3 regions of the Rummeliibacillus sp. NPDC094406 genome follow, and region 3 is predicted to be linked to each of the others. Evidence: riboswitches for the same ligand, from Rfam matches in the RefSeq annotation. Region 3 holds a riboswitch; each other region holds the start of a gene.
What was found. Region 3 has a riboswitch for S-adenosylmethionine ahead of ACIQ4I_RS12015 (methionine biosynthesis PLP-dependent protein). Riboswitches for the same ligand answer to the same signal wherever they lie in the genome.
Positions count from the first base shown of each region.

Region 1 (5,662 bases), on a different contig from region 3:
GAACTTGGGTTTAATGGTTATCCAGTGATTATCGGTAACAATGGTACAGCAATTGTACATCCGACAAAATCTGGTCAAGATTTGTCTAAATATTCATATGTCAAAAAAATATTTGATAGCAGTAAAGAAAAAGGCGTTGTATATGATGACGAAGAAGGTAAATCGTACATAACTATTTACAATACTTTACCTAACTTAAAGTGGAAAATTGGGGCTGTTTATGATGAAGGGCAAATTCACAAAACAGCTACAGATATCCGAAATATCTTTGTTATTGTATCAATTATTCTATTAGCTATCCTTTTTGCTGCACTAGTAGTAGTTATTGCCAAAATTACAAAACCAATAGGTGTATTAAGAAAGTTAATGGATCAAGTTGCAAACGGTGATTTAACCGTTCGCTCAAGATACAAAGGCAATGATGAAGTAGGTCAGCTGTCTGAAGATTTCAACAAAATGACAGAAAATATGAGTTCAATTATACGAGTTGTAAAAGATTCATCTTTTGAAGTGAATGATAACTCGATCAGATTAAACGCTTTAGCTGAGGAGACCAATGCTTCAAGTGAAGAAGTTACAGCTGCTATAGGTGAAATTGCTGAAGGTGCAAGTAATTCTGCGGGTCGTGCAGAAACTGCGGGCGAACATGCAAATTCGTTAAGCATCCAAATTAATGATATTCACGAAAAATCTATTGGCATGAAGGTTATCGCAGAAGAAGCGCAACAAGTAAATAAAGGCGGCCAAAAGCAAATAAATAAATTACAATCCACATTCGCTGAGTCGGAAAATAGTATGTCAGAAATGGCAAAGGTAATTTTAGCTTTGGAAAGTAAAATCAACTCAATAAATAGTGTTATGCAAACAATAATGGATATTTCAAATCAAACAAATTTATTGGCTCTTAATGCTAGTATTGAAGCAGCAAGAGCAGGAGAACACGGAAAAGGCTTTGCTGTCGTAGCAGAAGAAGTTCGAAAATTAGCAAAGCAATCAGCAACGGCAACTGAAGAGGTTCGAGAAACTGTCAATGCATTACAATTAGAATCAAAACTAGTAACAGATCAAATGTTAGCAACCAAAAAAACTTTCCATACACAAAATGAAGTGGTAGAAATCACAAGTGAAACTTTTGGTAATATTTCGAATCTAGTTCTTCGTCTTGAAGAATCAATCTCTGAAGTTTCTAAAGATGTATTGGAAGTAACGAATTTTAAAGATGAAGTAGTTGATATTATTCAACTAATGGCAGCAACTTCTGAAGAAACAGCAGCAGCATGTGAAGAAGTAAGCGCCTCTTCAACAGAACAACTAAATGCGATCGAATCGATTTCTGTATCTGCTGAAAACTTAACTCAATTAAGTGAAAATCTTTCAAAAGCCGTTAAAAAATTTAATATAGATTAATACATTAATAAAAAGGTTATTAAAATTGACTTGAAAACCCAAATGTTTAAGTCTAACATTTGGGTTTATTACTTAAATTGTGTGTGAAATCTCAATACCTATAAAATTAATGTGTTTGGTAACCTTTATAAATCAACGTTTATTTTTGAAATTTAATTTTCAGAAAAGTTTGCATTAATAATGTTAACATGTTAGGATTACATTAATTACATAACTCTTATCAAGAGAAGCTGAGGGAAATGGCCCGACGAAGCTTCAGCAACCTCTGCATTGCAGAAAGGTGCTAAGTCCTACAAGACATTCGTCTTGGAAGATAAGAAAAAGAAGCCCAGATTTTAAACCTCTTTTCTTATCATAGAAAAGAGGTTTTTATTTTATTATGAAAAGGAGTGTTCACGAATGCCAATTAATATTCCAAAAGATCTACCTGCCACAGAACTTTTAAAGAAAGAAAAAATCTTCGTAATGGATGAGGATCGTTCAAATAGCCAAAATATACGTCCTTTAAATATTGCAATCTTAAATTTAATGCCTCAAAAAGAGAAAACAGAATTACAGCTTCTTAGATTACTAGGAAACACACCTTTACAAACAAATGTTACGTTTTTAAACACTGCAACACATGAATCAAAAAATGTTAGCAAATCTCATTTAGAAACATTCTACACAACTTATGAAGAAGTAAAACATCGAAGATTTGATGGTCTTATTATTACCGGGGCACCAATCGAACTAATGGAATTTGAAGACGTCGACTTTTGGGATGAGATTCAAGCGATAATGGATTGGTCAAAATCAAATGTTACCTCCGTATTGCATATCTGTTGGGGGGCACAAGCAGCGCTTTATCATCACTTTGGAATTGGAAAGTTTCCATTACCAGAAAAATGTTCGGGAATTTATCAACATACTGTGAATGATTCAACAATCAAATTGTTAAGAGGTTTTAATGATGTATTTACAGCACCCCATTCACGGAACACTTCCGTTTCGCTTGAAGAAGTTGAAGCACATCCAGATTTAACTGTATTATCAGCTTCAGATGAAGCAGGGCTATTTATGGCCATTTCAAACGATGAAAAATTAATAATGGTGACTGGACATTTAGAATATGATGCAGACACATTGAAGGAAGAATACGAACGAGATGTTGCAAAGGGTTTAGATATTGCCGTTCCAGAACATTACTTCCCGAATGATGATCCTACAAAAACACCATTAAATATATGGCGTTCACATACACATCTATTATTTTCAAATTGGTTAAACTACTATGTTTACCAAGAAACACCATATGAATGGGAATAATGAATTCATTAATAGTTATAGTAGCCATGTGGATTCATAATTTAGAAAGTTGAACATTGTATCAAAAGAGTTTATACATCAAGCGTGTAGATTAGTATAAAGTAGGAAGAATATTCTTCTGAAATCTAACTTTCAAGGTGCTTGAATTTCATTGTTTATTGATTGTAGCGGAGGATTGCTCGACTCCCGCGGGAAAAGCGTGGTAGCTGAGACCCTGCACGTAGCGTAGCGAAGGAAGCGGCTCAGCGCACGCCCGCAGGAAAGCGAGCAATCCGTAGCGGAAATCGGTTGATCATACATTTTTTATAGGGAAATCTGGATAATCATCAAGCGTGTTTTTAAATTAAATTTTTGATAAAAATCCAAAGAATTCTGTTCAATTTGCTACAAAATAATAGTTTACCGCTGAGTAGAATTCAATATCTTTCAGCGGTTTTTCATGCCCAATTACATAAGTATCTATGATGATTTGCTATAATAGTTGTAATGGATGTAAGAAATGAGGAAATCATTATGTTTAAAACAATTGGTGTTTTAGCACATGTTGACGCAGGGAAAACTACTTTTTCTGAACAATTGCTCTATCATACAAATAGTATAAAAGAACGTGGACGTGTCGATCACAAAGATGCATTTTTAGATAATCATGCAATAGAACGAGAACGAGGGATTACCGTTTTTGCTGAGCAAGGTCGTATCGTAATCGGGGATGATACATATACAATTATCGATACACCAGGGCATGTCGATTTTTCTCCTGAAATGGAAAGAGCGATTCAAATATTGGATTACGCAATCGTTGTTGTCAGTGCAGTGGATGGTGTCGAGGGCCATACAGAAACAGTTTGGCAACTTCTTAGAAAATATAATATTCCTACTTTTATTTTTATCAATAAAACTGATCGTGAGGGTGCGAATGTTGCTGGAGTAATTGAAGAAATGCAGCAGGAATTATCACAGAACATTATTTCTATTACAAATCAACTAGCGGACCATTCGATTTCAGATCAAATACTTGAATTTATTGCTGAAAGAGATGAAGAACTATTCGAAAAATATATGGAACAAGATATAAATAATCAACAGTTTCTTCAAAAATTTCAACAGTTAATTATAAAAGGAGAGGTATTCCCCTGTGCTGAAGGCTCAGCATTAAAAGATATTGGGGTCATTGAATTTTTTGAGCAGATTATGACTCTAACTCAAACGAATTTTAATAGTGAAGCTCCTTTTACTGCAAAAGTTTTTAAGATTCGGCATGATGATAAAAAACAGAGATTTACATTTATGAAGGCTATGACAGGAAAGTTAAAGGTTCGTGATGAACTACATTTTGGTGAGATTTCTGAAAAAGTAACAGAGATTCGCCTATATAATGGGGAACAATATGAGGTTGTGAAAGAAGTAACAGCTGGAGAAATTTTTGCAGTAACAGGCATCACTCAAGCCACAATTGGAGATGTAATCGGAGGAACTGATCCTGAAATTAAACAAATCTTTGAACTCGTACCTACATTACAATCCAAAGTGGTCAATGATGGAACTGAACATATAAAAGATGTATTAGCTAATTTCAGACTACTGGATGCTGAAGACCCTTCACTGCATGTTTTATGGAGCGAGAAATTCCAAGAAATTCATGTCCATGTTATGGGTGTTATTCAATTAGAAGTGCTCGTCGAAGTTGTAAAGGAACGATTTGGACTTCAAATTCATTTTGATAACCCTCAAATTTTATATATGGAAACAATCGATAATTCAGTAACAGGATATGGACATTTTGAGCCTTTGAAGCATTATGCTGAAGTGCATTTACGCATGGAACCAGCTAAAAAAGGTACTGGAATCTTATTTGAAAATATGTGTCATGCAGATGATTTATCAGTAGGACACCAACGATTAATTGAACAGCACATTTTTGAAAGAGAACATCATGGGCTTTTAACTGGATTTCCGATAACAGATATTAAATTTACTCTCGTCACTGGCCGAGCCCATATTAAGCATACTGAAGGTGGCGATTTCAGGGAAGCAACATATCGTGCCATTCGACAAGGTCTTGAACAAGCTGAAAATAGACTTTTAGAACCTTATTATACATTTAAAATGAAAGCTTCAAGTGAGTTTGTTGGGCGCATGATGACAGATATTCAACAGGCAAGCGGGGAATTTGAAGCACCTAGTATAATAGAAGAAAAAGTAATTATTAAAGGTCGAGCACCTGTTTCTACTTTTATGAATTACAGTACCACATTTGCAGCATATACAAATGGGAAAGGTGCACTTTCTTTAACCTTTAGTGGCTATGATTCTTGCCATAACACAGAAGAAGTAATTGAGAATATTGGATATAACAAAAATGCAGATTCAGAATACACATCATCAAGCATTTTTTGTGCAAAAGGAAAAGGTTATCCGGTGCCATGGGATAAAGCAGAAGCAGCGATGCATTGCTTAATAAAATAGAAAAAAGGTGTTGATTGGTGAAAAATGGCCAATTAGCACCTTTTTATATATGAAACTATTTTTAGAAGTTTACTGATGAAAGCACCGTATATTTTTTCATTTACTTTTATCATTTGTAGTAGATTTCAAACGTTCCGCTACTTTACCTAGCTCGGTATTAAGCTGGTATTCAAGCAAATGGATGAAATTAGTAGAAGTTCTTGAATGAGAGTTTGTTGCATAAATATTAAGATGATAGCACACTGGAATATTTCTGGTTAATGTTTTATATATATTACTATATAAGGGAAAATATTGTTTATTTGGTATAATGATTAAGAGTTCAATTTATATAAGTAAAAATAAAGATTTTAGGGGGAGAATATGAAAAAATTATGGTTTTTACTTGTTATGGTAATTTTGTTAACTGCTTGTGGATCAAAAGATGAAGTAAAAAAGGAGGGGGGAAAGATGGATGAAAAATTTTTAGGTGAATGGGCAG
Region 1 is NZ_JBIWGZ010000001.1:234,478-240,139, forward strand. It holds gene ACIQ4I_RS01090 (methyl-accepting chemotaxis protein) at 1-1,407, shown strand, start outside; SAM riboswitch class I at 1,622-1,727, shown strand; gene metA (homoserine O-acetyltransferase MetA) at 1,807-2,715, shown strand; gene ACIQ4I_RS01100 (GTP-binding protein) at 3,229-5,181, shown strand; gene ACIQ4I_RS01105 (alpha/beta hydrolase) at 5,545-5,662, shown strand, end outside.
Region 1: it holds a riboswitch for S-adenosylmethionine, as region 3 does, so the genes downstream of both, metA (homoserine O-acetyltransferase MetA) here and ACIQ4I_RS12015 (methionine biosynthesis PLP-dependent protein) in region 3, are expected to answer to the same signal.

Region 2 (5,662 bases), on a different contig from region 3:
ATTACTCTACTTATAATTTTCTCAGTTTTTTATGGGCTCGATTGGATTGCTACTGTACCTCCTACGATCGGGCTTGCTAGACGAGAATTCGGTATACAGAAAAGTGCTATGATGTATGGCTGGATGGTAGCATTTCATCAGGTGGGTGCAGCAGTGGCAGCTTACGGCGGTGGCTTAATCTATAATATTTTCGATTCTTATACATGGGCCTTTATGCTGTCAGGCGCATTTTGTGCATTAGGTAGCTTATTCGTCATTTTATTGAAAAAGCATAATCCCAAAGACGAAGCTATTATGCCTTAAGAAAAAGATTGAACTAAAAATAAAAAGAGCTTTGTTAAATTTTCAACAAGGCTCTTATTTTCGTTAATTCATTATTCAAAACTACTATATCCGCTATAAAATGAATTGGAATCAGCTTCGCTTTCCGCGGGCGAACCGATGAGCTTCGTTGCAGAGAAAATCTCGCTGCGGGGTCTTTCTGGCTCGCTTTCCCGCAAGTAAAGATTGCTCCTGCGATTACTCGTCGCAGAAAATTCTTTTTGCTCCTGGAGCAAAAAGAATTTTCGCTGATTCCACTTCAACAAAAATTACATCATAGTGACTTCTCTCTATTGCAATTTCTTTTGATTGTCTATCAAGTAAAAGATTTTTAATCAGCCTTGGACTCAGGGAAATCATCTTGGAGTTCTTGAAATTCATCACGGAATTGAAGTCTTTCATTTTGTTTATCAGTAAAATTTTGTCTATCGCGAATTTCCTTTGACAGAGCAAATGAAGTATACATTACGAAAATAATCCCCAACCAATAATAACCCTTTTCAACTAACGGCCACTCGGTATTCCAAATACTAATCATGCCAATACCAAAAGACGCAATCGTTGATAACCAACAAAGACCCAAATACTCTTTTGAAACTCTTATATTCTCTTTTTTATCTCGTATTGTTTTAACAAGTGAAAAAGCGGAGAAAGTAATCCACCCTAACACAATCGTGTAATATCCTCGTTCAACAAGCATCCAATCTGTGTTCCAAATAGCAATAAGAACAAAAGCAAAACCCGTTATAAAGGCTGCCCACGTTAAAAAGAAAAATTCATTTGATTTCAGGGTTATCTATCCTTTCATCTCAGAATATATGCTGATTTATATTAGACTAACACTTATTTTTCTACTAATCAACATAATAGTATAATATAGTATTTAATACCATAATATTACTAATACAAATGAAAACTCGCCTATAGATATTGGATTCTACACTTACCTTTTAATCTTACTGTTATATCTTCAAGATAAAATCAGTGGTTTCACTTTCATTTTTATTTTATTTTTCTTCTTAATTTTTTTAGTAGTAACTCGTCTTATCAAAAGAAAAAGTCAATACATACGAAAAATCAATCCTATTTTTTGTATAACATTTCTTTTATTTTGTTATGAACTTCCCCTTATATTATATGATTCAACTTCACATGTCGCTCTTCTTTATCAACCGCCTGAACAAATTTTTGAAGGTTCAAATATCTATTTATTAGGAGTAAAGCAAGTGAATTTTAAGTTTATGGAAAATAAATTAGCTGTTACAGAACATTTAGATAAGCAAAATATAAATGCGCTTAATATAATTGAAGGAACAAATCAACTACGTTACGAATCTAAAAATCGTCAATTATTAGAATGGTTTCATCTAAAAAAGGATGATGTAGAACAAATGAAAGAAAGCGTAAGATATAATTTGAAAATTGAAGATAAAAAAATTGATACATTTCTAAATAGAAATCACATAGATGGAAATAGTGCAGGGTTAGCACTAGTATTATCAGGAATCATTATAAAAGGCAATTTGCAAAATACACTACCAATTGCTATAACTGGAGGTATTGACAAAAAGGGCGATATATTATCAATTGGAGCCTTAAAAGAGAAAATTCAAATTGCTAGTCTATCAGGTATTCCATTTATGATTGTTCCAAGTGAAAATGCAAAGGAAGCGGCTAAAATTCAAAAAGAGATTAATACAAATATCCAAATTTTTAATGTAGCAACTATTAATGAAGCCATTAAAGTGGTTAATAAAATTAATAATAAAAATAAATAAAAAGCATTCCCCTAATTCATATTTGTTAGAGTGTCTAAAAACTAATTTAATATTAAACAATCGACCATATAAAAATAGAATGACTTAGGATAACCTAAAAAACTGCTGCCAATTATTTTTGAAAAACAGTTTTTTTATTAGAAATTAAGACAAACTAAAAAGGTCGTCTCACTATTAAAGTGAACGACCTTTTTATACTTATTGATTTGCGTGATTAATCGACTAAGCTTTTACTGCAAATTTAGCTTTTAGAGCTTCTGCCTTATCAGTAATTTCCCATGGAACATTCAAATCTGTGCGGCCAAAATGTCCGTATGCAGCAGTTTGCTTGTAAATAGGGCGACGAAGATCAAGCATTTTAATAATACCTGCTGGACGTAAGTCGAAGAATTCACGAATCGCTTCTACTAAGTCACTTTCTTTTACAATGCCTGTGCCGAATGTATCGACTGCGATGGATACAGGTTGTGCAACGCCAATAGCATATGCAAGTTGAACTTCTGCACGCTCTGCAAGACCTGCTGCCACGATATTCTTCGCAACATAACGAGCTGCATATGCACCAGAACGGTCAACTTTTGTAGCGTCTTTACCTGAGAATGCACCACCACCATGACGAGCATAACCACCGTAAGTATCAACGATAATCTTACGTCCTGTAAGGCCTGCATCTCCTTTAGGTCCACCAATTACGAAACGGCCTGTTGGATTAATGAAGTATTTAGTGCTTTCGTCAAGTAATTCAGCTGGTACAACTTTTGCGATTACTTCTGCTTTTAAATCTTTTTTGATTTGTTCTAACGTCACTTCTTCATCATGTTGAGTTGAAATAACGATCGTATCTACACGTACTGGATGGTTGTTTTCATCATACTCAATTGTTACTTGTGTTTTACCATCAGGGCGTAAGTAATTTAATTGGCCTGATTTACGAACTTCTGTTAAGCGGCGTGCTAATTTGTGCGCAAGGCTAATTGGAAGTGGCATTAATTCAGGTGTTTCGTTACAAGCGTAACCAAACATTAAACCTTGGTCCCCTGCACCAATCGCTTCAATATCTGCATCTGTCATAGAGCCTTCACGAGCTTCTAAAGCTTGGTCAACACCAAGAGCGATATCAGGTGATTGTTCGCCAATCGCAACAAGTACAGCTAAGTTTTCAGCATCGAAACCATATTTACCGCGAGTATAGCCAATTTCTGTAACAGTATCACGTACGATTCCTTTAATATCTACATAAGTAGATGTTGTAATTTCACCTGCTACAAGTACAAGCCCTGTTGTAACTGTTGTTTCACAAGCTACTCGTGCGTTTGGATCTTTTGCAATAATTGCATCTAAAATTGCATCTGAAATTTGGTCACAGATTTTATCCGGATGTCCTTCTGTTACGCTTTCTGAAGTAAATAATCTTTTGTTTGTCATTTGGTTTCCTCCTATTATCAACGAGATCCTCTCGAAAAAAGATACGGTACTCATTACCCATGTCCGTTTAAACTATTAAGCTAAACGCCAAGCCAGCTAAAAAGCTGCTTTTTAACACGAGGATATAGAAAGTGCCATTACATAATATAAATAGAATTCTACAAATCACATATAATAATGAAACAAATCAGATTTGCTTCTATTTTTTGAAAAAAAAAACCTCTCACTCATCGTAAACCAATGAGGAAAGGGTATGTTTCGTAAGCACCTTTCACTCTTATCGTTCAAGGAATCATCCTTGCATCAGATTAGCACCAACGCATCACGTGAAAGATAATGCAGGTTGCCGGGTTTCATAGGGCCTGACCCTCCACCAGCTCGGGATAAGAGTATCCGTTCTAATGCATATAGTAAGTGATATTGATTTGAAAGTCAAACTATTTTATATTCATATTAAAAAAAGATAAATTTTAAAAATTAATTAGCTATTAGTATAGACTATTAATCTGAATGTGTTATACTAATTCTCGAAATGAAAATTAAAAACCCACAACACGGGAATAATATAAAAAGGATGGTACGAACAAAGATGAATTCAATAGAAATTGCGAATGAACTGAAGGATTTATTACAAGGTCAAAATATTTTGGAACAACTTTCAGTCCCACAATTAGTGGAGAAAGCAACTTCACGTGGTGAAGCAATCTTAACAGTTGATGGCGCTGTTCGTGCAGTAACAGGTAAATATACAGGACGTTCTCCTAAAGATAAATATATGGTAGAAGAAGCTTCAACTCAAGATAAAATTGATTGGGGTAAAATTAACCAACCAATTTCTTCAGAAGTATTCGATTCATTATATAACAAAGTTGTTAACTATTTAAAACAAAAAGAAGAAGTTTTTGTTTTTAAAGGTTTTGCAGGCGCAGATCCTGAATCACGCTTGGCAATCCGAGTTGTCAATGAATACGCTTGGCATAACCTATTTGCTCATCAGCTATTCATCCGCCCTACTGAAGAGGAACTTAATACAATACATGATGCTGACTTCACAATCGTATCTGCTCCAACATTTAAAGCAGATCCTGAAGTTGATGGTACATCTTCAGAAACATTCATCATTGTATCAATTGAAAAACGTATCATCTTAATTGGTGGAACAGAATACGCTGGTGAAATGAAAAAATCTATCTTCGGTATCATGAACTACCTATTACCACAACAAGACATTCTTCCAATGCACTGTTCAGCAAACGTTGGAGAAGAAGGTGACGTTGCCCTATTCTTCGGCTTATCAGGTACTGGTAAAACAACTTTATCTGCTGATGGTAATCGTAAATTAATCGGTGATGACGAACACGGCTGGTCAGATAACGGTGTATTTAACATTGAAGGTGGTTGCTACGCTAAAACAATCAACCTTTCCGCTGAAAAAGAACCAGAAATTTATAACGCAATTAATTTCGGTACAGTTTTAGAAAACGTAGTCGTAGATCCTGAAACTCGTATTCCTGATTACGATGATGTAACTTTAACACAAAACACTCGTGTTGCGTACCCAATCCAAAATATCGAAAATATTGTTGATCCATCTGTTGCAGGTCACCCAAAAACAGTCATTTTCTTAACAGCTGATGCTTTTGGTGTTTTACCTCCAATCAGTAAATTAACAAAAGAACAAGCAATGTATCACTTCTTATCAGGCTTTACTTCTAAAACTCCTGGTACAGAACGTGGTGTTGTAGAACCAGAACCAGTATTCTCTACTTGCTTCGGTGCTCCATTCTTCCCATTACACGCAACAGTTTATGCAGAAATGTTAGGTAAGAAAATTGACGAACACCAAGTAAATGTATTCTTAGTAAACACTGGATGGACTGGTGGTAGCTACGGTGAAGGTATCCGTATGAAACTTTCTTACACTCGTACAATGGTACGCGCTGCAATCGATGGCAAACTAAACGATGTATTCACTGAAAAAGATCCAATCTTCGGTTTTGCAATGCCAACTGCAATTGAAGGTGTTCCAACAGAACTTTTAAATCCACGTAACGTATGGGCTAATAAAGAAGCTTATGACAAAAAAGCAACTGAATTAGCTGGTATGTTCCATGAAAACTTCAAAAAATTCGGTGTTG
Region 2 is NZ_JBIWGZ010000003.1:612,765-618,426, forward strand. It holds gene ACIQ4I_RS11315 (MFS transporter) at 1-303, shown strand, start outside; gene ACIQ4I_RS11320 (YiaA/YiaB family inner membrane protein) at 653-1,117, opposite strand; gene ACIQ4I_RS11325 (S16 family serine protease) at 1,548-2,099, shown strand; gene metK (methionine adenosyltransferase) at 2,322-3,524, opposite strand; SAM riboswitch class I at 3,799-3,914, opposite strand; gene pckA (phosphoenolpyruvate carboxykinase (ATP)) at 4,114-5,662, shown strand, end outside.
Region 2: it holds a riboswitch for S-adenosylmethionine, as region 3 does, so the genes downstream of both, metK (methionine adenosyltransferase) here and ACIQ4I_RS12015 (methionine biosynthesis PLP-dependent protein) in region 3, are expected to answer to the same signal.

Region 3 (5,662 bases):
TAGGTAAGGTAAAGGATAGTACAGCTCCTGCGTTAGAAGCTTGGCTACCATGAATTTCATAACCAGGGTGACTTGATAAACCAGGATAATAGACATTTTCTACAAGTTCATGCTGATCAAGATAGGAAGCAATCTTCAATGCAGATTGTGATGATTGTGTTAAACGTGCATTTAGTGTTTTAATTCCTTGAATTAATGAGAAGGAATCATGTGCACCTAAAATTGCACCCATTGAATTTTGCATAAAGTAAATTTGCTTGCCTAGTTCTTCATCTTTTGTTACAGCTAAACCTGCTATAATATCGCTATGCCCACCTAAGAATTTTGTAGCACTATGGAGAACTACATCCACTCCTAAATCTAAAGGTCGTTGATAAAGTGGTGTCATAAATGTGTTGTCAACAAAAGTAATTAAACCATGTTTTTTGGCTATCGAAACAATTCCTCGAATATCTGTAATGCCTAGTAAAGGGTTTGCGGGTGTTTCAGCATATAAAACCTTCGTATTTGGTTGAATGGCTGCTTCCACTTCTTGTAGGTTTGTAAAGTCAGCAAATGTATGTGTGATGCCATATTTCGTTAATACTTGTGTAACAAATCGATAAGTTCCACCATAAACTTCACTCGTAACGACTAAATGGTCACCTGCATTTAAAGTAAGAAGGGCGGAGGAGATAGCTGCAATGCCAGAAGAAAAGGCAAATCCTCGTGTGCCACCTTCGAGTTCGGCAATTGTTTTTTCAAGTGCATCTCGAGTCGGGTTACCGGATCGGCTGTAATCATAAGGACCAAATGAATCAAAGTGTTCTTGGTCAAATGTAGAAGAAAGATAAATTGGCACATTTACTGCGCCTGCTTTTTGTTCATAATCACTTCTTGTAGAAGCAGTGATTAAGCTTGTTTCGATGGATTGTTTATTTTGCGTCATGAATCGTCACCTCTTTTTGAATAGTAGCAAAAACTTTTTTCAGTTCAGCGATTAAATCTTCAGCTTCTTCGATGCCAATTGAAAACCGCAAGAGCGAATTATCGACCCCACGTGCTATGCGTTCCTCTTCAGGTATATCTGCATGTGTTTGTGTTGCAGGATAGGTGATAAAACTTTCAACACCACCTAAACTCTCTGCATATGCAATCAATTGTAAGTTTTGTAGGAAAGGTCCTACCCATTCCGAACGCTTTAATCGGAAAGATACCATACCACCTAATCCAGCATATAAAACATCTTTTACTAAAGGCTCTTGTTCTAAGTAAGTAACGATTTTCTTTGCGTTTTCTGTATGTTGTTTCATACGAACATGGAGTGTTTTCAAACCTCTTAGTAATAACCAGCTATCAATAGGCGCAAGTGTTGCACCTGATGCATTATGGTTATAAAGTAGTTTTTCTGAAAGTTCTTCTCCTTTTGAAACAACAAGCCCAGCAAGCACGTCATTGTGTCCACCTATATATTTTGTAGCACTGTGAATCACAATGTCTGCACCAAGCTCAATTGGTCGTTGATAGTATGGAGTTAAAAAAGTGTTATCAACAATCAGTAGAAGATTGTGTGTTTTGGCCAGTTTTGCATATTGAATAATATTAATTTCCTGCATTAATGGATTTGTCGGTGTTTCAATAAAGAGAGCCTTTGTTTGATCATTAATTAACGCTTCAATTTCAGCACCAGATTGGAAAGGCGTGAACTGAGCTTTAATGCCATATTGTTGTTCATATTGAACGGCAAGTCGATATGTACCACCATATATATCATCGGTATATATGACTTCGTCGCCTGTTTTGAATAGGGAAAGCACTAATTGAATAGCAGCCATCCCGCTACTACATGCAAAGCCAGCATCTCCACTTTCTAAATTAGCAATACCCTCTTCTAAAACGGAACGAGTTGGGTTTTTTGTACGTGTATAATCATAGCCTGTTGATTGGCCAAGCCCTGCATGGCGATAAGCAGTCGAAAGATAAATAGGTGTATTAATAGAACCTGTGTTAGGATCCGTATTGGTCCCGATTTGTGCTAAGCGAGTTGAAATATGGTTTTCTGTCATTTTCATCATCCTTTTTATAAAAAATAAAAGGCCCTCTTAAGAAGAGGACCTAAAAAAACGAAAGTCAATCTTCTTATCTGCTAGACATACATCTACTGGAATTAGCACCTTACCAAAAATGGTGGTTGCTGAGATTTCACAGGGCCGAGTCCCTCCATCTCTCTGGATAAGAATTCAAATTTAATTGTAGGAAAAGTTTTAATTAATGAAATATTAACACTTTAAGCAATGCTATGCAATAGAATAATGTAATATTCAGAAAAGTTTATATCTATAATCTGCCGCACGATTTCTTTTGCATGAATAATAGTAGCAATCGTAAATTAATTCGTAAGAAGGGCTACCTAAAAAGTGGTTTTTACACATTTTAAGTAGCCCAAGATTAAGGTTATCCCGCATTAACAGTTAGTACGATTAGTACAACTCTCACTCAAGACGGGAATGAAAAACTCTCAATCTTAAGTGAAGTTTTCACTTTATTTAGTTGTTACTTTTGTTAATTCAAAAGTGGCTTTTTTATTTTTAACAGTTTTAATTGCACCAGCATTTGGAGCATAGTAAGTAATAGAACCATCAGCAGCTTTAACGCCTACAACAGTGTTAAAAGTACCAGCTTTTACTGTCATTTTGTTTTGAATAGAAACAATTTTGCTGTTTTTTGTATCTGCTTTAAATACTTGTCCTTTCGTAAAAGGGTAAGCGATTTGGCGAACAGTACCTGTTTTTGCAAACTTGTAATCTAAACCTTTTGCAGATTCACGAACTAAAATAGTTTGTTTCTTGTCAGTACCTGTTTGTTTATACCAATAAGTCCAACCAGTTGAATTACGTTTGTTTGTTGAATACATTTTACCTTTTTTACCGTTTTCAACATAGTAGTAAGTGTTTGTTGTTACAGGACGGTATGTTGTTTTTTTACTTGTTGAAGTACTAGTAGATTTTGTAGTAGTTTTTTTAGTAGTTACTTGTTTTGTACCTGTAATTGCAGTTGTTTGATTTTGATCTTTGTTTTTTTCTGTGTTCTTAGCAAATGTTAAATAAGATGAATATACATAAGCTGTTTTTTTGTTGAATTTGATTTTTGCCCAGCCAGTTTTTGACTTGCTATATACAACAACAGTGTCACCTTTCCAAAGTGTTCCAACTTTTTTCCCATTTACAGAAGGTTGTGAGCGAACATATACGCTATTCGCTACTTTTGCGCTCATTGTGTTTGTTGTTGCTGCGTCACTGTTTGCTGTAAAAGTAATTAAAGTGGCAAACATGACCATGAAAGATAGTAAAGTTTTTACTATTTTCATTAAAATCATCTCCTCATTGAAAAACTACCTAAATAGGGTAGTGATGCGTCGATTTCATGTTTTCATTTGTATTTGTAACGCATCCGAGTAATAGAACGAAGAGATAATTAGAAGGTTTCCAATTTAATGAAAAAAACAAAGGATTGTTGGAGAGATTTTTTTCGAAGACTTCATTACTGTTAATATGTTTTTAATACGATGGGGAGTATTGCTAAATAGCTTGTAATTATTGCATTTTGATAAGTTTTATCGCTAATTTTGATACAGTTGTTTTCGAATCGATAGTCTAATGTAGGATTGATGAGATTATTTCAATGGATTTATTGTGATATTCGAAAGGATTATTGACATACTAGTATTACTTCCTTTAAGGAGTATTGTTTTTTGAACTATACAGTGTAAAAAAATGAGAACTAATAATATTTCTCATGATATAATCAAATAAATTGGTAGAGGGTAGAAAATCCTATTTAATGCAGAAAATGCGTTTTTTAGATAGTTGATTCGTAATATATAATGAAACAAAAGGCAGGAAAAGATATGATACCATCATTTTATCATTTTATTGTAACTTTCAGAGGAGGAAAAAACGATTCAAAAGCAGACTTTGGTGAAGCTGCTTTTCACGATCACGGTTTTCCAAAACAGGACGAGGATTTTCAAACCATTTCTAGATATATAGAAGAAAAAGCAGATCCAGAAATGAGTGCGGTTGTTTTTGATGAACTTTGGCAACTATACGAAGAGAAATATTTTGAATAATATTTGTCAGATGTCAGACATTCTTGATACAATAGGAAAAGTATTTGAAGTAAATGATATGAATACGAAATGAATTTAAACATGAACTGAAAAAGGAGATAAACTATGAGCATCCACATTAACGCTAAGCAAGGCGAAATTGCTGAAATCGTACTATTACCAGGAGATCCATTACGCGCAAAATATATTGCAGAAACTTTTTTGGAAGATGTAACTCAATATAACGAAGTACGTAACATGTTCGGCTACACTGGTACATATAAAGGAAAACGTATCTCTGTACAAGGAACAGGAATGGGTGTGCCTTCAATTTCGATCTACACAACAGAGTTAATGCAAGAATACGGTTGCCAAAAGCTAATCCGTGTGGGTACTTGTGGCGCACTTAAACGTGATGTGAAAGTACGTGACGTTATCCTTGCACAATCAGCAACAACTGACTCTAAAATGAACGAAATCATTTTCAAAGGAATCGACTATGCACCAACAGCTGATTTCGATTTATTACTTAAAGCACACAAAGCAGGGGAAGCAGCTGGTCTTAACTTACGCGTAGGTAATATTTACACTGCTGACTTATTCTATGGTGAAGATAACCAAAACGAAAAATTAGCTGACTACGGAGTTCTTGCAGTTGAAATGGAAGCAGCAGCATTATATACTTTAGCAGCTAAATTTAACCGTCAAGCTCTAGCAGTATTAACAGTATCTGACCACCTATTAACTGGTGAAGCAACAACTTCTGAAGAACGTCAAACAACTTTCAATGATATGATCGTTGTAGCGCTTGAAGCGGCTATTCAAGACTAGTTGTAGCAAGGGTTCGTGGGTTTGAACTTTTTAACAAGTGACCAAAAGTGACCATTTTCAAAAAAAGTGGTTATAATTGGTCACTTTTTTATTGGTTTAATTCATTAAATAATTGCGTTGCTTGTTCTTCTGACGTATATCAATATGGGAATACGTATCTAGCGTTTCACTTATATTTTGTGTCCTAGCTGTTCTTGGATAACTTTGATATTTATATTGTTTGCAAATGTCCTGACTATTATCAGCTTAATATTTACTTTGTGTATTTATACTTTGAATATATAGAAAATTTCGTTATTAATATTTACATTTATATACTTTTGAAAATATACAATTATGCAAAAAAAAAGGGGGGTGAATTGATTGAAAATTAGAAAAAATTACACTTGTTTAGTAGTATTGCTTTTGTTTCTATTAACATTAGTTGGTTGTTCTAACATAGAGGATACACTACCTCAAAAAGAAGCTGAACAATTAGTTATTGATAAGCATACGAATGGTAATGGTTCGCCAACTATTCTATCTGTAGAAGTGAAAGGGAACACTTACTATATTAAGTGGGAGAAGAAATCTAATTTAGAGAGTGGTACTGATAAAGTCGACAAAAACGGAAAAGTAACAATGATTGATGCCAAAATTGGGTAACTCTATTAACTAGTTATAAGGAGGATCTTCTTCCATATTTAAAATAAGGGTGTGCTTTTTCTCCATCAAAATGAACTTGTACTCCTGTCGTTCATTTTT
Region 3 is NZ_JBIWGZ010000004.1:73,955-79,616, forward strand. It holds gene ACIQ4I_RS12010 (aminotransferase class V-fold PLP-dependent enzyme) at 1-928, opposite strand, end outside; gene ACIQ4I_RS12015 (methionine biosynthesis PLP-dependent protein) at 915-2,045, opposite strand; SAM riboswitch class I at 2,116-2,218, opposite strand; gene ACIQ4I_RS12020 (SH3 domain-containing protein) at 2,522-3,346, opposite strand; gene ACIQ4I_RS12025 (YozE family protein) at 3,887-4,108, shown strand; gene deoD (purine-nucleoside phosphorylase) at 4,214-4,918, shown strand; gene ACIQ4I_RS12035 (hypothetical protein) at 5,282-5,563, shown strand.